Regions from separate parts of the Polaromonas sp. P1_F9 genome, predicted to be linked through region 1. Evidence: predicted binding sites of a transcription regulator. Region 1 holds the regulator's gene; each other region holds the start of a gene.
The links. Region 1 encodes sigma-54, which starts transcription at its own class of promoters, with help from an activator protein. Its sites were predicted from a motif close to TGGCANGNAANCTGCTTT; they were not measured.
Positions count from the first base shown of each region.

Region 1 (8,050 bases):
GGTGGCTGCGCCCGGCTTGCCGCGTGCGGAGCCCGTCACCATGTCAAAGCGGAACAGGCGGCATTCGATGGGGCCATTCCACATCGGCACGCGGCGCGATTCTTTCAGGCGCATCTTGCCCGGCAGCTTGAGGTCGGGCGTGAGCACGTGAGCGGTCCAGCCGGCGTAGTTTTTCTTCCAGTGCGCAGCCAGTTGCGGAAAAAAATCGGTCGCTTCTTCGCCCCAGGCGTTTTGCGCCTGCTCGCGGCCGGGGTTGGCAGAACGGTCGCGCGATGTTTCGAAGGCGGGTTCTTCACGCGTGTCGCCTTGGTCACCGCTGTCCCGGTTCAGCGGCTGGCCAAATTCATCGATCGGCTGGTTGCGGTGGTCCTGCTGCACGCGTCCTCCGGCATGTCCTTGCTGGCGGCGCTGGTCGCGCCCCTGCAGGCCGGTGATGCCGGCCACGCCTGCCACATCGATACGTTCGCCGTAAGGCGGGTTCACCAGCATCACGCCCGACGGCGCGGGCGGCATGCGCTGCAAGGCATCGCCGCCGCGAAATTCCACCGCATTGGCTACGCCCGCACGTTCGGCATTGCGTTCGGCAAAGTCGACCATGCGGAAAGACACGTCGCTGCCGAACACCTTGGCCGTGGGTTCCGTGATGGCGGCCTCGGCCTGGTCGAGCAGGCCGTCCCACACATGGCCCTGGAAGGGCAAGTATTTCTGAAAGGCAAAACGGCGATTGATACCGGGTGCGATGTTGCAGGCGATCTGCGCGGCTTCAATCGCGATGGTGCCCGAGCCACAGCAGGGGTCGTACAGCGGCACGCCGTCTTTGCAGAGCTGGTCCCAGCCGCTGGCGGCGATCATGGCAGCGGCTAACGTTTCCTTCAGCGGCGCGTCGCCCTTGTCTTCACGCCAGCCGCGCTTGAAGAGCGGCTCACCCGAGGTGTCGATATAAACCGTAACGGTGTCGGTCGTCAGGTGCACGTAGATACGCACATCAGGCCAGCGCGTGTCGACGCTGGGCCGCACGTCATCGAACTTGGCGCGAAAGCGGTCGGCAATCGCGTCCTTGATCTTCAGCGCCGCGAAGTTCAGGCTTTGCAGCGGGCTGTGCTGGGCGGTGATCTCGACCTTGAAGGTCTGTTTGGGCGTGAACCAGATTTCCCAGGCCACGTTGGCAGCAGCGTTGTAGAGGTCTTGTTCGCTGCGGTACTGGTTGTGCTGCAGCTCGATCAGCACGCGCTGCGCCAGGCGGCTGTGCAGGTTGAGCTGCAGGGCGTCGCGCCATGAGGCCTGCAGTTGCACGCCCGCGCGCCAGGCTTTGCCGTCGATACCGGTGACACGCTTGACCTCGGTGGCCAGCAAGGTTTCGACACCTGCGGCGCACGGTAGAAAGAGTTGGAGTTGATTCATGACTGACTTTGAGGGGCGGGGCTGCGCGGCCTGATCGGGCGGCTAGAGTGATTTGCGCAAATTGGCGGGCGCGATGCGCAGGGCTTCGCGGTACTTGGCCACGGTGCGGCGCGCGCATTCAATGCCCTGCTCTTTCAGCATCTCGGAAATCTGGTTGTCGCTGAGAGGCTTCTTGAGGCTTTCGGACGAGACGAACTGCTTGATCAGCGCGCGCACCGCCGTGCTGGAGGCATTGCCGCCGGTTTCGGTGCCGAGTGCGGAGCCAAAGAAATACTTGAGCTCGAAGGTGCCGAAGGGCGTACCCATGTACTTGGCCGTGGTCACGCGTGAGATGGTGGACTCATGCAGGCCCAGCTCGTCGGCAATTTCGCGCAGCACCAGCGGGCGCATGGCGAGTTCGCCGTGTGTGAAGAAGTTTTTCTGCCGCTCCACAATCGCGCTGCTCACGCGCAGGATGGTGTCAAAGCGCTGCTGGATGTTCTTGATGAACCAGCGGGCTTCCTGCAGGCGCTGCTGCAAGGCCTGGCCACCCTGGCCCTTGTGCTGCTTGAGGGCATTGGCGTAAATGTCGTGCACGCGCAGGCGCGGCATGACGTCGCCATTGAGCGAAACCTTGAAGCCCCGGCCCGATTTGATGACGATGACGTCGGGAACGATCAGGTTGCGCTCCACGTTCACAAAGCGGCGCCCGGGCTTGGGGTCGAGCCGGCCAATCACCGTGATCGCGCCCTTGATGGCGGCTTCGGTGAACCCACACAGGTGCGACAGGCGCTTGACGTCGCGCTTGGCCAGCAGCTCCATGGGTTGCTTGCACATGGCAATGGCTGCGCGGGTTTCTTCGCAGTCCTTGCAGTCCAGCAGCTGCAGGCTCAGGCATTCGGCCAGGTTGCGCGCACCGACACCGGCCGGCTCCATGTGGTGCAGCAGCTTGAGCGCCATCGCAAAACGCTGCTCCAGCTCTTCCGCCTGCGCCATGTCATCTCCTGCAAGACCGGCCGCGAGCGACGCCAGGCTGTCTTCAAGGTAGCCGTCGTCGTTGAGCGACTCAATGAGGAAGTGCAGCGCGGCGCGGTCTTCTTCCGACAGGCGCAGGCTCAGCGACTGACGGTGCAGGTGGTCCTGTAGCGATTCATGGCTGCCGGTCAGGTCAGACGCCTCGGCTTCGCTCTCTTCATTGTTATTCTTGCGCGGCGGCGCATCGCTGCCCCACTCGCTGTCGTCGGGCGTGGTTTCTACCGTGCCATCGCCTTCCCAGCTTTCCTCGAGCTTGGGCTCCGCACTGACTTCGGTGTCATTTGGGGCTGTAGCGCTAGTCTCGTCTGTGCCGCCAGCTATCGAATCCGTAGCAGATTCAAACTCGCGGCTGTCCTGGCTCACCGGTGTGTTGATGTGCTCCAGCCCAAACTCTTCGCGCACCGCCGTCTCTTCCGACACTTCCAGAAACGGGTTTTCATCGAGCATCTGCTCGACCTCCTGGCTCAGCTCGAGCGTCGACAGCTGCAACAGCCGGATCGACTGCTGCAACTGGGGCGTCAACGCAAGATGCTGCGAGACGCGGAGTGACAGACCTTGTTTCACTGGAGGTTTAACTTGGCTCGTTGATAAAAGAGCGGAAAGAATTTTTCAAGCAGGGGCCGCGGATCTGGCTTTGCCAGGCCGCAGGCGCCGCCCCCTCGAGGGGGGAGGGAGCTACACGAAGTGAGCGACAACGGGGGGGAGTCATCTCTACATCTTGAAGTGTTCGCCGAGATAGACGCGGCGCACATCGGCGTTATTCACGATCTCGGACGGTGTGCCTTGCGCCAGCACATGGCCGTCGCTGATGATGTAGGCGTGGTCGCAAATGCCCAGTGTTTCACGCACGTTGTGGTCGGTGATCAGCACGCCGATGCCGCGCGATTTGAGGAAGCCGATGATGCGCTGGATTTCGATCACGGCAATGGGGTCGATACCGGCAAAGGGCTCATCCAGCAGGATGAAGCGCGGCTGGGTTGCCAGCGCCCGCGCAATTTCGACCCGGCGGCGTTCACCGCCCGAGAGAGCTGGCGCCGGTGAATTGCGCAAATGATCTACCCGCAAATCCTGCAGCAGGGCGTCGAGCCGCGACTCAATGTCTGCGCGCCCCAGCGGTTTTCCGGCTTTGTCGAGCTGCAGCTCCAGAACGGCACGCACGTTTTCTTCCACCGTGAGCTTGCGGAAAATAGATGCTTCCTGCGGCAGGTAGCTCAGGCCCAGGCGGGCGCGCAGGTGAATCGGCATGTGCTCGACCGACTCGCCATCGATGGAGATTTCGCCTGCATCGGCGCGTACCAGGCCCACGATCATGTAGAACGAGGTCGTTTTACCCGCACCGTTGGGGCCCAGCAGGCCCACGACTTCGCCTTTTTGCACAGACAGCGAAACGTCCTGCACCACCTTGCGACTGCCGTACGATTTTTGCAGACCTTGCGCAACAAGGCGGCTGGGGGTCGGGGAAGGAGCGACCGGGGCCGCTGAAGTGTCAGTCACCACATCCATCTGTGCAGGTCTTTCTAGTTCTTTTCATTGCCCAGCGTCGTGCTGGGGCGCAGAACCGGGGCGGGGCCTGCGGGCGGCGCCGCGACGGGTGCCGAGGCTGTCGCGCGGGGTGACAGCATGGCGCGAACCCGTCCAGTGGGGTTGCTGGCCGTACGGTTTTGCGCGCCGCCATCCACGGTGAAGACGTCGGTGTTGTTGTCGTAAACAATCAGGCCGCCGGTGGTTTCGTCCACCAGGGTGGCGCCGTTGTAGCGGCGCACCACGGCCCGCTTGATGAACTTCACCAGGTCGGCGCGGCTGTCATATTCAATGCGTTCGCCTTCGCCCTCGATGTATTCGTCTACGCCGTCACGCTTTTTCCGGTAGAACGCCAGCTTGCCGGGCGCCGCGATGGACACCGCCTGCTGGTAGCCCTCGGGATCCTGCATGACGTCAACGCGCTCGCCGCGCACGATGGTCGTGCCCTTGGTGATCACCACATTGCCGGTAAAAACGCTGGTTTGCTTCAGGTCGTCATAACGCAGGGCATCTGCCTCCGCGTTCATGGGCTTGTCCCGGTCGGCTTTTTCGGCACAGACCGGGAAAGCTGCCCCCAGCGCCAGGATGGCTGACAGGATGAGGGAAAAAATGGGGTGTTTCATAAGGCACGAATCTTGCTGCTTGGTGTTGGCCCATTGTAGCCATGCCAGCTGCGGGAATGACTTACTCCGAAAAAGTAGGGGCATAAAAAGCCATAAAAAAACCCGCCGTGCAAGGGGCGGGTTTTCGAAAGGGCGGCGCCGGCGTGGCTTTGCCGGGCCTTATTTTTTCGCGTTGCGGGACTGCCCAATCAGGTAATCGGTAACCTGAAGGGCTCGCGCCATGGTCTGGGTCATGGTGCCCGTGGTGTAGTAACGCCCGGCGATGCCCAGCGCGGGAACGCCGTCAACCTTGTAGACATCCTGCAGTTGCGTGGCCTTGCGTGCCTTGGTTGTCACCGAAAAGGAGTTGTACAACTCCACAAATTTGGCCTTGTTGAGGCCTTGCTTTTCGGCCCAGACGGCGACCGTATCGGCGGTATTGAGCGGCTGTTTTTCTACGTGAATGGCGTTAAACACCTTTTTATGCAGTTCTTCGACCTTGCCCATGGCTTCGAGCACGTAATAAAGACGCTGCTGGGGTTCAAAGTCCGGGCGGAAGGACACAGGCACGCGCCTGAGCACGACGTCTTTTGGCAATTGCTTCATCCAGGCTTCGAGCTGAGGCTCAAAGGCGTGGCAGTGCGGGCAGCTGTACCAGAAGAATTCCACGACTTCAATCCGGCCTGCCGGGGCTTCGGTCGGCGCGGGCTTGTCCAGCGTCAGGTAATCCGTACCGTCCTTGAAAGCCTTGGCTTGGGCATGCGCCGCGGTGGACAGCGTGGCGCCGCCCAACGTAGCAGCGGCCACCGAGGCGGCGGAAAGCGAAAACTCACGGCGTTGCATCAAATTTTTCTCCTGAATGACGGGAATACTCGTACTCGTTGGTACTGCGGCCCCTGAAAAAGTTCAGTCGGCCATCAAAGTGTCAGCGCTGGACCCTGACCAGGGCCGTTTCTATCGAATTGTTGTCCAGGCGCTCCTTGGCCTTGTCGGCATCTTCCTTTTTATCGAAAGGGCCAAGGCGCACGCGGTACACCGTGCGGCCGGCCTGCTCGCGCTCCGTCACTTTGGCCTGCATGCCCAGCAGCAACAGCTTGGCGCGTTGCTGTTCCGCATCTTCCGGCGTGCGAAAGGCACCGGCCTGAATGAAATAGCTGAAGGGATCCGCGCCCGGACCGGACGACAGGCCTTCGACCTTGGCCTTTGCCAGATCGCCCAGCGGATCGGCAGGCGCTGGTTTGGCCACTTTGGCCGGCGCTGAAGCGGCGGCCCTGGGTGCGGGCCCGGCGGAGGGGTCGGGTACTGGAACACCGGGCACTTCAATCGCTGCCGGAGGCGGCGGCTTGGGCTGGTTTTTACCGGCCAGCGGGGCGTTCGGATTCCAGTCCTTGTTTTTCTTGGCTTCCGCCGCGTCGCTGTCGGGATTGCGTGCCTGGCTCTTGTTCATGAACGGAACCGGCACCTTGGTGATGTAAACCGCCACCGCCAGCGCCGCGCCCAGGCCGATCAGCGCGCCAATGATCAAACCCAACAGGGTTCCGCCTCGTTGTGTATTCATACCTTGCCCACGTTCATTGTCTTGTCCTGAAATTCGCATGGTTTACATCTTGCGCGGGGCGCTCACGCCCAGCACTGCGAGGCCATTGTGCAACACCTGCGCGGTCGCGGCGACCAGCGCCAGACGGGCAAGCTTCACAGCTTCGTCGTCCACCAGGATGCGCTCGGCATCGTAATAGCTGTGATAACTTGCCGCCAGTTCCCGCAGGTAAAAAGCCACGTCGTGTGGTGCAAAACCATCAGCCGCGTTGGTCAGCATGTCGGGGTACTTGGCCAGCAGCAGCATCAATGACTGCGCCTGAGGGCTGTCCAGCGCCGAGAGGTCGACAGCTTTGAGGCTGGCTTCATCGCCACCCTGGCCGGCCCAGGTGGTGAGGATGGAGCAGATGCGCGCATGCGCGTACTGCACGTAGTACACCGGGTTTTCATTGTTCTTGGCCAGTGCCAGGTCGATGTCGAAGATGTATTCGGTGTCGGGCTTGCGGCTGAGCAAAAAGAAACGCACCGCGTCGGCGCTGGTCCATTCGATCAGGTCACGCAGGGTGACGTAGCTGCCGGCGCGCTTGGAGATCTTGACCTCTTCGCCATTGCGCACCACACGCACCATGGTATGCAGCACGTAGTCGGGGTAGCCCTGGGGAATGCCTTCGCCGGCGGCCTGCAAGCCGGCGCGCACGCGGGCGATGGTGCCGTGGTGGTCCATGCCCTGGATGTTGATGGCCTTACCGAAGCCGCGTTCCCATTTGGCCAGGTGATAGGCCACGTCCGGCACAAAGTAGGTATAGCTGCCGTCGCTCTTTTTCATCACGCGGTCTTTGTCGTCGCCGTAATCAGTCGACTTCAGCCACAGCGCGCCGTTCTGCTCGTAGGTCTTGCCGGCGTCTTTCAGTCTGGCCACGGCGGTGTCGACACGGCCCGAACTGTACAGGCTGGACTCTAGGTAGTAGTTGTCGAACTTGACTGAGAAGGCCTTGAGGTCCAGGTCCTGCTCGTGGCGCAGGTAGGCCACGGCGAACTGGCGGATCGAATCGATGTCTTCCACGTCGCCCGAAGCGGTGTATTCGCGGTCGTCAGACTTGACGGTTTTTTTGGCCAGGAAGTCGGCCGCGATGTCGGCGATGTAGTCGCCGTTGTAGGCCGACTCGGGCCAGCCGGCGTCGCCGGGCTTGATGCCCTTGGCGCGTGCCTGCGTGCTGGTGGCGAGCGTCTGGATCTGCACGCCCGCGTCGTTGTAATAGAACTCGCGCCAGACCTTTGCGCCTTGCGTGGCGAAGAGGTTGCAGATGGCATCGCCCAGCGCGGCCTGCCGGCCATGGCCCACATGCAGAGGGCCGGTCGGGTTGGCCGAGACGAACTCGACGATCATCTTGCGTGCCGGGTCGGCCGGCTGCACGCCGAACTGCGCGCCGGCGGCCAGCACTTCGCGCACGGTCTCCTGCTTGGCGGCGGGCTTGAGGCGGATGTTGATGAAACCGGGGCCGGCGATTTCGATGGCGTCTACCCAGCGTTCAAACGCGGGCTGCTTGAGCAGGTTGGCGCGCAGGCTCTCGGCCACCTGGCGCGGGTTGAGCTTGAGCGGCTTGGCCAGCTGCATGGCGGCCGTACAGGCGAAGTCGCCATGGGCCGCCACCTTGGGGGATTCAAAGGCAGCTTTGTCGCCTGCGCCGGGGGAAAGTTCTTCCAGCCCCGCGGCCAGAGCCGCGAGCAGGTCTTTTTTAATCGAGAGCATGGGCCGATTTTACGATTAAGCCATGTGCCGTCCGGAGCCCGCAGATACCCGGTCATCGAATTTGCCCGCCGCGGCGTTATGTGTTGGAATTCCAGCCGGAACTCAAACCTGTTTCCCCAACCCAATGGAGCCACCATGAAAAAGCTGTTATCCCTGATCGCCGCCGTTTTTGCCGTCTCGATGGCCTTGTCTCCGGTGGCGCACGCCGCGGACGCTCCAGCCAAAA
Region 1 covers NZ_JBFUBT010000008.1:55,450-63,499, forward strand. Annotated here, with positions in the region: gene AC1DYR_RS20160 (THUMP domain-containing class I SAM-dependent RNA methyltransferase) at 1-1,401, opposite strand, end outside; gene AC1DYR_RS20165 (RNA polymerase factor sigma-54) at 1,444-2,979, opposite strand; gene lptB (LPS export ABC transporter ATP-binding protein) at 3,127-3,918, opposite strand; gene lptA (lipopolysaccharide transport periplasmic protein LptA) at 3,933-4,559, opposite strand; gene AC1DYR_RS20180 (thiol:disulfide interchange protein DsbA/DsbL) at 4,719-5,381, opposite strand; gene AC1DYR_RS20185 (SPOR domain-containing protein) at 5,464-6,096, opposite strand; gene argS (arginine--tRNA ligase) at 6,139-7,824, opposite strand; gene AC1DYR_RS20195 (PsiF family protein) at 7,960-8,050, shown strand, end outside.

Region 2 (8,050 bases), on a different contig from region 1:
CGGCGGCACGACCGAAGTCGGCGTGATCTCGCTGGGCGGCATGGTCTACAAGGGCAGCGTGCGTGTCGGCGGCGACCGCTTCGACGAAGCCATCATCAACTACATCCGCCGCAACTACGGCATGCTGATCGGCGAGCCCACCGCCGAGGCCATCAAGAAGAGCATCGGTTCGGCCTTCCCCGGCTCCGAAGTCAAGGAAATGGAAGTCAAGGGCCGCAACCTCTCCGAAGGCGTGCCGCGCAGCTTCACGATCTCCAGCAACGAAATCCTCGAAGCCCTGACCGACCCGCTCAACAACATCGTCAGCGCCGTCAAAAACGCGCTGGAGCAGACGCCGCCCGAGCTGGGCGCCGATATTGCGGAGCGCGGCATGATGCTGACCGGCGGCGGCGCCTTGCTGCGCGACCTGGACCGCCTGCTGGCCGAGGAAACCGGCCTGCCGGTGCTGGTGGCCGAAGACCCGCTCACATGTGTGGTGCGCGGCTGTGGCATTGCGCTGGAGCGCATGGACCGCCTGGGTTCCATCTTCACCTCGGAATAAGCGTCTTCACTTCATGCTGCACGCCGGGCATGAAGCGGGGCCAGCCTGACAGCGAACCATGCCTTTAGGAACCCTCGACAGATCCCCGCCGCCCTTTTTCAAACAGGGGCCGTCAGCGCTGTCCAAGCTGGTGTTTTTCAGTGCGCTGTCGCTGTTCCTGATGGTGGCCGACACGCGTTTTCGCATCACCCAGCCGGTGCGCGCCGCGCTGGCCACTGCGCTGTATCCGGTGCAATGGCTGGCGCTGCAACCGGTGCGGGCCGTCAAAAGCAGCGGTGAATATTTCACCACCCTGAATGATGCAAAAAACAGCAGCGAAGATGCCAGCCGCAAGCTCGCGCTGCAGTCACTGCGCGCCGGCCAGGTCGAGCAGCTTACGCAGGAGAACAATCGCCTGCGCAAACTCATGGGCCTGCGCGAACAGCTCGGCACCCCGGTGATGGCTGCCGAGGTGCTGTATGACGCGGCCGACCCTTACACCCGCAAGGTGATCATCGACAAAGGCATGGCGCAGGGCGTTGACCTGGGCTCGCCGGTGCTGGACGAGGCCGGCGTGCTGGGCCAGGTCACCCGCGTGCATCCTCTGGTCAGCGAAGTGACCTTGCTGGTCGACCGCGACCTGGCCATTCCGGTGCTCAATGTGCGCACCGGCGCGCGCAGCGTGGCCTATGGCGACCCGACCGTTTCGGGCAGCGGCCTGGAGCTGCGCTTCATGGGCAGCAACTCGGACGTGCAGCAAGGCGACCTGCTGACCACCAGCGGCGTCGACGGCGTCTACCCGGCCGGCCTGCCGGTGGCCAAAATCAGCCGCATCGAGCGGCGCGCGGAATCGGCGTTCGCAAAAATTTTCTGCACACCGCAGGCGCTCGTGACGGGTGCGCGGCACGTCATCGTGGTCAAGCCCGGCACCGGCCAGATTCCGCCACGGCCCGACGACACGCCCGAGCCCGCGCCCAAGAAGAAAGGGGCTTCGAAATGATCATGCCATCGGGCCAGCAGCTGCTGCTGCCGGCCAACCCCGTCTTCATCTGGTGCAGCCTGATCGCTGCGCTGCTGCTGGACATGCTGCCCTTGGGCCGCGTGCCGTGGATGCCCGATTTCCTGGCCCTGGTGCTGGTGTTCTGGAACGTGCACCAGCCGCTGCGTGTCGGCATCGGCGTGGCTTTCATGTTCGGCCTGGGCATGGACGTGCACCAGTCTTCGCTGCTCGGTCAGCATGCGCTGTCGTATACGGCGCTGAGCTTTTTTGCCACCATGATCCATCGCCGCCTGCTCTGGTTCACGGTGCCGTCGCAGGCTGTACAGGTGCTGCCGCTGTTTGCGGTAGCCCATGGCGTGGAGCTGGTGATCCGCATGATCGGCGGCGGAATTTTCCCGGGCTGGATCATGCTGCTGGCGCCGCTGATAGAGGCCGTTCTGTGGCCGGTGGTGAGCGTGCTGCTGCTGGTGCCGCAGCGCCGCGCGCCGGACCCCGATCAAAACCGACCTCTATAGATGGCCCCCACGCTGGACATGGCCCCTACGGTCGCTCACTTCGTATTACCTTCTCATTGCGGGCACTTCTTTGCGGTTGTAGAGTCGGACCACCATGACTGAACTTCGCAACGTAGAAGCCGACCTGTCGCGCTTTCGTGCGCGGGTGCTGGTGGCCAGCTTTGCGGTGCTGTGTGCTTTTTCTCTGCTGGCGGCGCGGCTGGTGTATTTGCAGGTGTACCGCCATGCCGACCTGAACGAGCAGGCCGAAAGCAACCGGACGGCCATCGTGCCCATCGTGCCCAACCGGGGTTTGATCCTGGACCGCAATGGCGTTGTGCTGGCCACCAACTATTCGGCCTACACGCTGGAGATCACGCCTTCCAAGGTCGACAACCTGGAAGAAACCATTGCCGCGCTGGAAAAGGTGGTCGACATCCAGGTGCGCGACAAGCGGCGTTTCAAGCGTTTGCGCGAAGAATCCAAAAGTTTTGAATCGCTGCCCATACGCACGCGCCTGACCGACGAAGAAGTCGCCCGGTTCGCGGCGCAGCGTTTCCGTTTCCCGGGTGTGGACATCAAGGCCAGGCTGTTTCGCAGCTACCCCTATGGCGAATTGGGCAGCCACGTGGTGGGCTACATCGGCCGCATCAACCAGGCAGAAAAAGAAGTCATCGAAGGCAGCGAAGACGAAGGCAACTACCGCGGCACCGACTACATCGGCAAGCTCGGCGTCGAGCAGAGTTTTGAGCAGCAGCTGCACGGCACCACCGGTGTCGAGCAGGTCGAGACCTCTGCGGGTGGCCGCGCCATGCGCAAGCTCGCCAGCAACCCGGCCACGCCCGGCAACACCGTCATGCTGTCGCTGGACATCCGCCTGCAGAAGCTGGTGGAAGACATGTTCGGCGACCGGCGCGGCGCGCTGGTGGCGATGGACCCGAAGACCGGCGACGTGCTGGCGTTTGTCAGCAAACCGACGTTCGATCCCAACCTGTTCGTGGACGGCATCGACACGGAGAGCTGGCAATACCTGCGGGATTCGCTGGACAAGCCGCTGCTCAACCGCGCGCTGCGCGGCACCTACCCGCCGGGCTCCACCTACAAGCCCTTCATGGCCATGGCGGCGCTGGAAACCGGAAAGCGCTCCGCCAGCTTCATCGTCAACGACAACGCCTCCTGGAGTTTCGGCGGCCACGTCTTCCGCAGCCACGGCGATATTGCGCTGGGGGCGGTGGACATGTACCGCGCCATCGTGAAGTCCAGCAATGTGTACTTTTATTCGCTGGCCAACGAACTCGGCGTGGACGCCATGCACGACTTCATGCAGCCGCTTGGCTTTGGACAGATCACCGGCATCGATATCAGCGGCGAGGTCACGGGCGTGCTGCCCAGCCAGGACTGGAAGCGCAAGGCCTACAAAAGGCCGGAGCACCAGAAGTGGTACCCCGGTGAAACCATTTCGCTGGGGATCGGGCAGGGCTACAACACCTTCACCATGCTGCAGCTGGCGCAGGCCACGGCCGTGCTGGCCAACAACGGCGTCAAGCACCGGCCGCGGCTGGTGATAGGCACGCAGGACCCGGTGACGCGCGTGATGCACCCGCTGCCCGCCGACTTGCCGGAAAACCTGGGCTACAAGGCCGAAAACATCGCGATCGTGCGCAAGGCCCTGGTTGGCGTCACCCAGGAAGGCACCTCGGCACGCGTGTTTGCCGGGGCGGGCTACCTGAGCGGCGGCAAAACCGGCACAGCCCAGGCGGTCACCATCGGCCAGAAAGACAAGTACAACAGCAGCAAGATGGAAGAGTACCAGCGCGACCACGCTGTTTACATGGCATTTGCGCCGGCGGAAGACCCCAAGATCGCGCTGGCGGTGATTGTGGAAAACGCCGGCTGGGGTGCCGGGGTGGCGGCGCCGATTGCACGGCGTGTTTTTGACTATGTGCTGCTGGGCCAGTACCCGAGCGAGGAAGACATGGTGGCGGTGCAGAAGGGGCTGGCGGCAGCGCCCATCGGCAAGCCGCGCCAGGCCGCCGACGTCGCCGGCCTGCTGTCGGCCGGCGCAGCAGGCGCTTCCCCCGGCCCCACGAACGCCGCGGCAGCCGCTGCCGCCAAGGCCAGGACGGCGGCGATTGCGGAAGCGCTCAGCAAGCTGCCGCCGCCCATGGCGGCGGCGGGCATCAACCCCGATTGACCCGGTCGTTGCTATCGATTTGATAGCTGCTTGCGCATGCCTCTATTGGGCTGAGCACCAATTTTGTCATTGAACGGTGATGGCCGGATTTCAAGCCAAATTCGCCGAGAACCCATACAGGACATGCGCAAGAAGCTATCAAATCGATAGCAAACTGGCGGCACGTCGTCAGCGCGCAAATGCGTCAAAAGCGGTTTTCAGGATCAGCACGCTGACTACGGCGATAAACACCCCGCGCACAAAACCCGCCCCATGTTTGAGGGCCAGCCGGGTCCCCAGCAGGCTGCCCGCCACGTTGGCCACCGCCATCGTGAGGGCGAAATGCCACCAGACATGGCCCTTCCAGGCAAAGAGCGCCAGCGCCGCCAGGTTGGTGGCGGTGTTGAGCAGCTTGGCCGAAGCCGATGCGTTTAAAAAGTCATAACCCAGCCAGCGCACAAATAAAAATACAAAGAAGCTTCCGGTACCCGGGCCGAAGAAGCCGTCATAAAACCCAAGCACCAGCCCGATGCAGCAGGCTGCCGCGGTTTCGGCATGCCCGGTAAAGCGGGGCGCGTGGTGGCGGCCCAGTTCCTTCCTGGCCAGGGTATAGAGCAGCACTGCCAGCAGCACAAAGGGCAGGGCCTTGCGCAAGAAGCCCGGGGAGATGATGGTGACCAGCCAGGCGCCTGCCAGCGAGCCGGTAAAACCCGCAGCCGCCGCCGGCAGCAGCGCCGCCCAGCGAAGCTCCACGCGGCGGGCATATTGGGCTGTGGCGACTGCCGTGCCCCAGACAGAAGCTCCCTTGTTGACCCCAAACAGGGTCGCCGGATGCGTGGTGGGGAAAACCGCAAACAGGGCCGGCACCAGGATCAGCCCGCCGCCTCCGACGATAGAGTCCACAAAACCGGCGAGCAGGGAGGCCAACGAGACGATGAATAATTCCATGGCCCGGATTGTCTCATCGCACAGAATCGGGTTGCGCTATCAAATAGATAGCTGTTCTCGCTCGTCAATCAAGGGTTATGAGGGTTTTTGAGGAATGACTTCATCAGGGTGGAGGCATAAAAAAAGCGCTGGGGTTGCCAGCGCTTTTTGCAAATCTGCATCTCTTGTGGAATGCCGCTTTGCTTGTGTACTTCTTAATGACTGTCTCGTGTCTCCTCGGCTCCTCGCGTTGCGAGCAGCTAGGCTCGTCAGCAAGTCATCCAATATAGCTGGCGCACTGTCCTAGTGCATTGGGGGTTTCCCGCCCCTTGGGCTTTGGGCTGCCCGTTGTGCCTGCGGCGGATTTTGGGGCGCCGTACGACCTTGCTGCGCACTTTTGCTGTACATATTTTCCGTCGCAGCCCCATCACACGAGCTACTGCAGTATTGGCACGACTTATGCCTGTTGTTACCAATTGTTGGTTGAATGAACAGGCGGGCACCGTATGCATATGAACAGATTTCTGGCTTTGGGTATGTCTTTATGCTTGGGCCTGGCATGTCAGCAAGCCCTTGCACAGACTGCGGCACCCGCCGCCGCATCTCCCGCCACTTCCCCTGCGGCAGCAGTGACAGCCAGTGCTCCGGAGGCCGCGCCGTCCCCCACACCTGCCACTGCTCCTGCTGCGCCTCTTGCCACCCCGGCGGCTGCCGCCTCTGCGCCCCTTCCTGTGCCTCCTGCGGCTGCCCCGGCACCGTTGACGCAGCCAGGGCTGGTCGGCGTGGAGACCCTCAATGGTGCCGACACCGCCTGGATGATGACCTCCACCGCACTGGTATTGCTCATGACCTTGCCCGGCATCGCCCTTTTCTACGGCGGCATGGTGCGCAGGAAAAGCGTGCTCAACGTCATGGCCTGCGTCGTCGCCATCTGTGCCGTTGTCAGCCTGCTCTGGTTTGCGGTGGGCTACTCCATCGCTTTCACGCCTGGTAAAGGTGCGCTTGGGCATTATCTGGGTGGTCCCGAGCGACTCTGGTTTACCGGGCTGGACTACGTGAAGGACGCGCAGAAGGTGGCCGTGAGCCATATCGCGCCCAACATTCCCGAGTCGGTCTACGCCATGTTCCAACTGACGTTTGCCATCATCACGGCCGCGCTGGTGGTCGGCTCGTTTGTGGAGCGCATGCGGTTCTCCGCGATGCTGGTGTTCATGTCGCTGTGGACCGTCGTCGTCTACGCCCCCATTGCCCACTGGGTCTGGGAGCCCAATGGCTGGCTGGCACGCATGGGCGCGCTGGACTTTGCCGGCGGCTCGGTCGTGCACATCAATGCCGGTATTGCCGGGCTGGTCTGTGCCTATGCGCTCGGGCCGCGTCACGGCTACGGCCGTGAACCATTTACGCCTTTCAACCTGGGCCTGACGATGGCCGGTGCCGGCATGCTGTGGGTCGGCTGGTTTGGCTTTAACGCCGGCTCCGCCGTGGCCTCCGACGGCCGGGCCGGCCTCGCGATGGCCGTCACGCACATCGCGGCGGCCGCGGGCGCGCTCTCATGGATGGCGGCCGAATGGATTGTTCGCGGGCGTCCTTCCCTGCTGGGACTGTGCTCGGGCCTGGTCGCCGGACTGGTCGCCATCACGCCGGCGGCGGGCTTTGTCTCGCCGCGCGCGGCCCTGGTGTTTGGCCTTGTGGCGGGGCTCGCTTGTTACTGGGGCGCTACGGGCCTGAAGCGCCTGCTCAACGCCGACGATTCGCTGGACGTGTTCGGCGTGCACGGTGTGGGCGGCATTGTGGGTTCGCTGCTGACCGGCATTTTTGCCAGCAAGGCCATCTCCGGTGTCGAGGGCAGCCTGGTGACCCAGGCGATCGGCGCCGGCGCCGTCATGTTCTACAGCCTGTTCATGACGGCGCTGGCCTTGTGGGTCACCTCGCTGATCGTCAGCCTGCGCGTCAGCGAAGCCTCGGAAAGCGATGGCCTGGACATTACCCAGCACGCCGAGCGGCTGGGCACCTGACTGATTGACCACGGGATTCCAATTTCAAGGACAGCGCACCATGCCTTCCAGTGAAAAAATCGCCATTGCAGCCCACCTGCATGTTCTGCTGCGTCGCAAAACCGGCCGCGTGACCGACACCGAATGGATGGCCGGCAACCAGGAATACGCCGCCGAAATAGCGCGTTTTGCGCGGGAAAAGGCCGCCGAAGACGGCCACGTGGACCTGGCGGTGTGGGCCGACCGGCTGGAAGAAATCATGGCCACCCCCGAGCCCAAGGCGCGCGTGCCGCTTGTGCAGTTGGTGTCCGAAGTGGTGAAGGAGCGCAGCCAGCCGGTGCTTGCCCCGGCGCCTGTGCCCGACCGCCAGAGCGCCCGGTCGATCGATACCGAGGAAGAGGTCTATCCTGAATCAGGCTTTATCGAGTCGACATTCGGCGCCATCTTCGGCGAGGGCGAGTCGCCGCGGGAGCGCCGCCAGCGCGACCCGAACGCGCCGCGCTATGTGAAGGGCCTGCGATAACTTGTAGCCCCTGTCTCGGCTCACTGCGTGTAGCCGGAACCCCCCTCAGGGTGGCAACACCTGCAGCCCGGCAAAGCCGGTTCTGCGGTGGTGGTCTGCGGCATCTTCCGATTGTGTCATCGGGGTGTAAATGCAGGCGGGCACCCACCATGTCATGAGGATGGTGGAAAAAGTTGACAGGGGTAAATTGCGCTAGCCAGCGCCGGACACACGCAGTAGCATGCGTGAGCTCTATATATAAGGAGGGGCTTATGCTGAGGAGTTGGATATTGGGGGCCTTGGTGCTGGCGTGCAGCCAGTTTTGTATGGGCACGGCAAATGCCCAGGCGCAGGCCCAGCAGCTGATACTGGGCATCAGCGAAGGCACTTCGGGCGGGCTGGACCACGCCCAGGTGATTGCCAAATACCAGGGGCTGGCC
Region 2 covers NZ_JBFUBT010000005.1:36,089-44,138, reverse strand. Annotated here, with positions in the region: gene AC1DYR_RS16000 (rod shape-determining protein) at 1-541, shown strand, start outside; gene mreC (rod shape-determining protein MreC) at 600-1,520, shown strand; gene mreD (rod shape-determining protein MreD) at 1,517-2,035, shown strand; gene mrdA (penicillin-binding protein 2) at 2,130-4,208, shown strand; gene AC1DYR_RS15980 (TSUP family transporter) at 4,377-5,135, opposite strand; gene AC1DYR_RS15975 (ammonium transporter) at 5,621-7,129, shown strand; gene AC1DYR_RS15970 (hypothetical protein) at 7,170-7,631, shown strand; gene AC1DYR_RS15965 (phosphate/phosphite/phosphonate ABC transporter substrate-binding protein) at 7,883-8,050, shown strand, end outside.
Region 2: AC1DYR_RS15975 (ammonium transporter) is a predicted target of sigma-54. The motif match lies at 5,563-5,580, and genes of this name have one in related genera.

Region 3 (8,050 bases), on a different contig from region 1:
CCGTGCCGCCGGCCGAGCCTTCTTCGCCCATCACGTGCCAGGGCTCCAGCGCACTGCGCAGCGTCAGTTCAATGCTGTTGGCCTTGACCTGTCCGATCAGCGGGAAGCGGAACTCGAAGTGCGGTTCGAACCAGGCCATGTCGAAGGCGTAACCTGCCTCGCGCAGCTCGGTCAGCACGTCTTCAAAATCCATGCGTATAAAGCCCGGCAGCAGGAAGCGGTCGTGCAGCTCGGTGCCCCAGCGCGTGACACGGCCGTGGTAGGGCTTGTTCCAGAAGCGCGACACCAGCGCGCGCAGCAGCAGCTGCTGGGCAATGCTCATGCGCGCATGCGGCGGCATTTCAAACGCGCGCAGCTCCAGCAGGCCCAGGCGCCCGGTGGCGGAGTCGGGCGAATACATCTTGTCGATGCAGAACTCGCTGCGGTGCGTGTTGCCGGTCACGTCGACCAGGATGTTGCGCAGCGTACGGTCCACCAGCCAGGGCGGCATGTCGGCGCCATACTTCTTGCGGTTGTTCTCGATCTCGCGCAGGGCGATTTCCAGTTCGTACAGCTGGTCGTTGCGGGCCTCGTCCACGCGCGGCGCCTGGCTGGTCGGGCCGATGAACATGCCCGAGAACAGATAGCTCAGCGACGGATGGTTGTGCCAGTAGGCGATCAGGCTGCCCAGAACCTCGGGCTTGCGCAGGAAGGGGCTGTCGGCGGGCGTGGCGCCGCCCAGCACAAAGTGGTTGCCGCCGCCGGTGCCGGTGTGGCGGCCGTCGGTCATGAACTTCTCGGCCGACAGGCGCGTTTCATGCGCGATCTTGTAGAGGAATTCAGTGTGCTCCACCAACTCGCCCCAGTTGTAGGCCGGGTGGATGTTGACTTCAATGACGCCGGGGTCGGGTGTGACCTGCAGCATCTTCAGGCGCGGGTCGCGCGGTGGCGGGTAGCCTTCGAGCACGAGGCTCACGCCCAGCGATTGCGCCGTGGCTTCCACCGCGGCCAGCAGGTCGAGGTAGTCTTCCAGCCGCTCCATCGGCGGCATGAAGACATAAATCGCACCCACTTCGCCACGGCCCGACTTGTTGGCCTTGCTGTCCGGGTCGGCCTTCGGTTTGTCTTTCGGGCCATTGGCGCGGGATGGGTCTCGTACTTCCACGCAGAGCGCGGTGCGCGTGAGCCATGCGGCCGATTCAAAGGGTTTGGGCGCGCGATCGTCGGCAGGCGTTGTTGCCTCTGCGGCCGGCTTGCCATTCAACCCGTCCGTACCGTTCGTTCCGTTGTTTCCCAGCGGGCGGAATTGCAGGATGCGGCTGGCTTGCGACAGCGCGGTATTGCCCGTCATGTAGCGCGCCATGTACTGCGCGAGCGAACTGGCGCTGCCGCCTGCCGAAGGGGCTGCCGGTGTGGCGCCACTGGGCGCACTGAAGCTGCCGTTGTAGCGCGCGGCCAGTGCGGAAGCCGCCGGCAGGTCTTGCCGCGGCGCAAATGGGTCGGACTCGATCATGTAGGGGTAGTCGGTCTTGGACACCCAGGGCACCGAATCCAGCGGCAGGCGATAACCCATGGGCGAATCGCCCGGCATCAGGTACATGCGTTCTTCGCGGAAGAACCAGGGGCCGGTGGTCCATTTGGGCCCACTCAGCGCGGGCGAGGCACCGGCGTTTCTCTGCTTGAGCTGCTCTTTGGTCTGCAGCGGCAGCACATAGCCCACCACGGAATCCAGGCCCTGCATGAAGACGCGGCGCAGGCGTTCGCGCTCCATGGCGTCGTCCAGCTTCGAATCAAACGGGTCGACGTTGACCGGCAGGCGGCGCTCACGCCAGAGGTAGTACCAGGTATCTTCATAGCCCGGAGTGATGTAGGTGGTGGCCAGGCCCAGCTTGCCCGCCAGCGTCTGCACAAAGCGCTGCGCATCGGCGCTGGTGTAGTTGCAGGGCTGGCGTTCGTCGGCAAACAGGTTCGGGTTTTGCCAGATCGGCTGGCCGTCCTTGCGCCAGAAAATGCTGAGTGCCCAGCGCGGGAGTTGCTCGCCCGGGTACCACTTGCCCTGGCCGAAATGCAGGAAGCCGCCTTCGCCATATTCGGCGCGCAGCTTTTGCACGAGTTCGGTCGCATAGCCGCGTTTGGTCGGGCCCAGCGCGTCGATGTTCCATTCGGCCGCGTCGCGGTCGGTGGTGGCCACAAAGGTCGGCTCGCCGCCCATGGTCAGGCGCACGTCGCCGGCCGCCAGGTCTTTATCGACCTTTTCGCCCAATGCCAGCACCGCTTGCCATTGCTCCTCGGTGTAGGGCTTGGTCACGCGCGGCGATTCGTAGATACGCTGCACTGCCATGTGGTGCTCGAACTCGACTTCGGATTTGTCGACACCGCCTTCGACCGGCGCTGCGCTCGACGGCTCGGGCGTGCACGCCAGCGGAATGTGGCCTTCGCCGGCCATCAGTCCCGAGGTCGGGTCCAGGCCGACCCAGCCGGCGCCGGGCAAAAACACCTCGCACCAGGCGTGCAGGTCGGTGAAATCGGCTTCCGCGCCGCTGGGGCCGTCGATGGATTTGACGTCGGCTTTCAGCTGGATCAAATAGCCCGAGACAAAGCGCGCGGCCAGGCCCATGTGGCGCAGCAGCTGCACCAGCAGCCAGCCGGTGTCGCGGCAGGAGCCGCAGGCCAGGCGCAGGGTTTCTTCGGGCGTCTGCACGCCGGGCTCCATGCGAATGGAGTATTTGATGTCTGACTGCAAGCCCTGGTTCAGGCCCACCAGGAAATCGATGGTGCGCTTGGGCGTGCGGTCGATTTTTTCAAGATAACGCTTGAGCAGCGGTGTGGCCGGCTGGGTGGCCAGGTAGGGCGCCAGTTCGCGGGCCTGCAATGCGTTATAGGTAAATGGGAATTCTTCGGCAGCGGGCTCAAGAAAGAAGTCAAACGGGTTGAACACCGCCATTTCCACCACCAGGTCCACCGTGACCTTGAACTCGCGCGTCGGCTCGGGAAACACCAGCCGGGCCTGGTAATTGGCAAACGGGTCCTGCTGCCAGTTGATGAAATGCCCGGCGGGCTCAACCCTGAGGGAATACGACAGCACCTGCGTGCGGCTGTGCGGCGCAGGCCGCAGGCGCACGACTTGGGGACCGAGTTTGACCAGGCGGTCGTATTTGTAATGCGTGATGTGGCTCAGGGCGACGTGGATGGACAAGGCAGCCTCGCTTTTAAAGGAACGGGCGTGTAACCACGCCCTCGGAAAATACGCTCAACAGACCGCCACATCTTGCGGTCTCAGGAACGCCGTGTAAACAGCTTACCCGGATTTGGTGGCATTTCTGAAAGCAAGAGCTGCGCCACGTGGTCTCTTTTTGCTCTCTGATGGCTCCCCGATATCTCTCTGGGGGGCGAGCAGCTGTTTGCTGCTGTCGGCTGGCAGCCCCGCTTTCCCGTTAAGCTCAAAGCGTGAGTGCATAAAAACAAGTCAAAGGGAGGCAGGTTTGAATCGACCTGTATCAGCCGAGGTGCGGCTGCGTGATGCAAGCCCGGGGCCGGTGTTTGCCGGTTTTATTGCGGGCGTTGCCCTGCAGCTGCAGCAGTCCGCCTTGTGGCCGCAACAGATTTATGCCGCCATGGCGCTTCTGGCCTGCACCGTGGCGGGCCTGTACCTGCGCTTTGGCAGGCTGCGCCTTCCTCCATGGGGCAGGGTGGTTTCGGCCTTTGCCCTTGCTGCCTTGCTCGGCGTGGGCCTCACGGGCTGGCGTGCCGGCGCCTTTCTGTCTGCGGCGCTCAACCCGGCGCTGGAGGGCCGCGATATCGAGGTCACAGGCCAGGTGCTGGCGATGCCGCAACCCGGAGAAGACGGGCTGCGCTTTCGCCTCGCCGTGGAATCCGCGCGCCTCAATGGCGGCCAAGTCACCTTGCCGCCGCACATCATGCTGGGCTGGTATTCGGGCTTTGCCGGGCGCGAGCCCGCCGTGCCGGCCCAAGACGCCGACCCGTCCGAGATAGCGCTGGCCTTGCAGCGCCAGCCGCAAGCCCTGCGCGCCGGCGAACGCTGGCAGATGACGGTGCGGCTCAAGGCGCCGCATGGCAACAGCAACCCCTATGGTTTTGACTACGAACTCTGGCTGTGGGAGCAGGGCATACAGGCTACCGGCTATGTGCGTGCCGGGCCGCGGGACACACCGCCGGTAAAACTCTCCAGCAGCTGGCAACACCCCATAGAGCAGACCCGGCAAGCCGTGCGTGAAGCGATCTTTCAGCGCATCGAAAACCGGCAGCTGGCCGGTGTCATTGCCGCGCTGGTGGTTGGCGACCAGGCCGCCATCGAGCGCGCCGACTGGGATGTGTTTCGTGCCACGGGCGTGGCCCACCTGATGAGTATCTCCGGGCTCCACATCACCATGTTCGCCTGGGCTGCCTCACTGCTGATCGGCGCGCTTTGGCGGCGATCAGCGCGTTTCACGCCGCGGTTGTGCCTGGTGTTGCCGGCAGCCGCTGCAGGTGCCTTGGGCGGCTTGCTGCTTGCCACCCTGTATGCGCTGTTTTCCGGCTGGGGCGTGCCCGCGCAGCGAACCATCTGGATGCTGGCCACCGTGATTCTGCTTCGGCAAGGCGGCAGGCAGTGGCCCTGGCTGCAGACCTGGCTGCTGGCCATGGCCGTGGTAGTGGCCCTGGACCCGTGGGCGCTGATGCAGGCCGGGTTCTGGTTGTCTTTCGTTGCGGTGGGCGTTTTGTTTGCTACAGATTCAGGAGCTGCTCGCGCTCATGGGGAAAGGGCTGCAGCCGAATTTCACTCAAAAAATCTGCCTGAAGGCAGGCGCTGGTGGCAGCACCGGCCCAGGTGGCTGGACGGCGTTGCCCGCGCCATGCGGGAGCAATGGGTCGTCACGCTGGCACTCACGCCCCTGTCGCTGCTGCTGTTCAACCAGGTTTCGCTGGTCGGCCTGCTGGCCAATGCCGTGGCCATTCCGGTGGTAACACTGCTCATCACGCCGCTGGCTTTGCTGGGCGTGGCGTGGGCACCGGTGTGGTCGCTGGCGGCATGGTCGGTCGGCGGGCTGGCAGTGTTTTTGCAATGGCTGGCGAGCTGGCCGCTGGCCTCCATCAGTGTGGCGGCGGCACCGCTGTGGTGTGCGGTTGCCGGCGTGGCGGGCGGCGGCCTGCTGGCCACGCGGCTGCCGCTTCATTTTCGGGTGCTGGGGGTTCCCCTGCTATTGCCCGTGCTGTTGTGGCACCCGGTGCGCGTGGCGCCGGGTCAGTTTGAATTGCTGGCCGCGGACATCGGGCAGGGCAATTCCGTGCTGGTGCGTACGGCAAGCCACACGCTGCTGTATGACGCCGGCCCGCGCTTTTCGCGCGAAAGTGATGCCGGGCACCGCGTGCTGGTGCCGCTGTTGCGCGCGTTGGGGGAGCGGCTGGACATGCTCATGATCAGCCACCGCGACATCGACCACATCGGCGGGGCCCAAGCCGTCCTGGCCATGCAGCCAGAAGCCAGCCTGGTGAGTTCGATTGAAGACGGGCATCCGCTGCAAACGCTGCGCAAAGCCAGCCGCTGCATGGCCGGCCAGCGCTGGGAATGGGACGGCGTGGCATTTGAGGTGCTGCACCCCGTAGCCGCTGATTACGACGCCGCCAGCAAGTCAAACGCCATGAGCTGCGTGTTGCGCATCTCCAGCAGCATCGCTGGCGGCAGCCGCACAGCCCTGCTGGTCGGCGACATCGAATCGCCGCAGGAACTCCGGCTGGCGGCAAGCGTTCCGGCCAGCCTCAGGGCCGACTTCCTGCTGGTACCCCACCACGGCAGCAAAACATCGTCCAGCGCGGTGTTCCTCGATGCCGTCAGGCCGCAGTGGGCGATGGTGCAGTCGGGTTACCGAAACCGTTTCGGCCACCCGGTGGAGTCCGTGGTGGCGCGTTATGACGAGCGCGGCGTACACCTGGTGAAATCGCCGCAGTGTGGGGCTGCTACGTGGCAAAGCCTTCGTCCGGACGAGATTTTGTGCCAGCGGGAGCAGGGCAGGCGCTACTGGCATCATGTGCCTGAGCGTTAAAAAAATGAGCGGACGCACCGCCTTGGCGCATAACTTGCTAAGCTACGTTAAAACAATTGCCATGCGCATAACTTGCTGGAGATCAAGCCAATGAGCCGACCGATGTTCGACGAAATGAACGCCACGGAGTCCAGCGTCCGTGAGCATTACCAGGGTTACCAGCGTTGGCTGGCCCGGCAGCCTGCCGACGTGATGCAGGCCCGCCGCGCCGAAGCTGAAATGATTTTCCGCCGGGTCGGCATCACTTTTGCGGTTTACGGTGCCAAGGACGAAGACGGCGCCGGCACCGAACGCCTGATTCCCTTTGACCTGATTCCCCGCATCATCCCCGCCCACGAGTGGGCCAGCATGGAAAAAGGCCTGGTACAACGCGTCACCGCGCTCAACCGCTTCATCCACGACGTGTACCACGGCCAGGAAATCATCAAGGCCGGCGTGGTGCCGTCCGAGCAGATCTTCCAGAATGCGCAGTTCCGACCCGAGATGATGGGCGTTGATGTGCCCGGCAATATCTATTCGCACATCAGCGGCATCGATATCGTCCGTGCACCCGACGCGCAGGGCAACGGTGAGTACTACGTGCTCGAAGACAACCTGCGCGTGCCCAGCGGCGTGAGCTACATGCTGGAAGACCGCAAGATGATGATGCGGCTTTTCCCCGAGCTTTTCAGCGAAAACCGCGTTGCACCTGTTGCGCATTACCCCGACCTGCTGCTCGAAACCCTGCGCGGCATGGCGCCGCCGGCCACGGCCGAACCCACGGTGGTGGTGCTGACGCCCGGCATGTACAACTCGGCCTATTTTGAACACGCCTTTCTGGCGCAGCAAATGGGCGTCGAGCTGGTCGAGGGGCAAGACCTTTTCGTCAAGGACAACTTCGTCTACATGCGCACCACGCGAGGCCCCAAACGCGTCGACGTGATCTACCGCCGCGTTGACGACGACTTCCTCGACCCGCTGGCCTTCCGCCCCAATTCCACCCTGGGCTGCGCGGGCCTGCTCAATGTGTACCGCAGCGGCAATGTCTCGCTGTGCAACGCCATCGGCACCGGCGTGGCAGACGACAAGTCGATTTACCCCTACGTACCCAAGATGATCGAGTTCTACCTTGGCGAAAAGCCCATCCTGAAAAATGTGCCGACCTACATGTGCCGCAACAACGAGGATTTGCAGTACACCCTGGCCAACCTGAAGGACCTTGTCGTCAAGGAGGTGCACGGCGCCGGCGGCTACGGCATGCTGGTGGGGCCAGCTTCCACCAAGGCCGAGATCGAAGAGTTCCGCGCGGCCTTGCTGGCCAATCCGTCGGGCTACATTGCGCAACCCACTCTCAGCCTGTCGACCTGCCCCACGTATGTTGAAAGCGGCATTGCGCCGCGCCATATCGACCTGCGGCCTTTTGTGCTGAGCGGCAAGGAAGTGCAGATGGTGCCGGGCGGCCTCACGCGCGTGGCGCTCAAAGACGGATCGCTGGTGGTCAATTCGTCGCAGGGCGGCGGCACCAAGGACACCTGGATATTGCAGGACGGCTCGTCCATGCAGTACCAGTCCCAATCGCAGTCGCAGTCGCAATCCCGGGGAGGAAAATAATCATGTTGTCACGCACTGCAGACCACCTCTTCTGGATGTCGCGCTACACCGAGCGGGCCGAGAATACAGCGCGTATGCTGGATGTGAACTACCAGACCTCGCTGCTGCCGCAATCCGATGCGCTGGTGCAGGCCGGCTGGCAGGGCCTGCTCAGCATCAGTGAGCTCAAGCCCTCGTTTGCCGCCAAGTACGGCGACACCATCAACCCGCGCGACGTGATGGACTTCATGGTGCGCGACGAGAAAAACTCGTCCAGCATCATTTCCTGCCTGCAGAACGCCCGTGAAAACGCCCGGGCCGTGCGCGGCACGCTGACCACCGAAGTATGGGAAACGCAGAACCAGACTTACCTGGAAGTCATCCGCATGCTGCGCAGCGGCGACTTCGAACGCGACCCGGGCCAGTTCTTTGAATGGGTCAAGTTCCGCTCGCACCTTTCG
Region 3 covers NZ_JBFUBT010000002.1:165,496-173,545, reverse strand. Annotated here, with positions in the region: gene AC1DYR_RS05895 (transglutaminase family protein) at 1-3,175, opposite strand, end outside; gene AC1DYR_RS05890 (DNA internalization-related competence protein ComEC/Rec2) at 3,462-6,020, shown strand; gene AC1DYR_RS05885 (circularly permuted type 2 ATP-grasp protein) at 6,111-7,610, shown strand; gene AC1DYR_RS05880 (alpha-E domain-containing protein) at 7,613-8,050, shown strand, end outside.
Region 3: AC1DYR_RS05895 (transglutaminase family protein) is a predicted target of sigma-54. The motif match lies at 3,303-3,320, and genes of this name have one in related genera.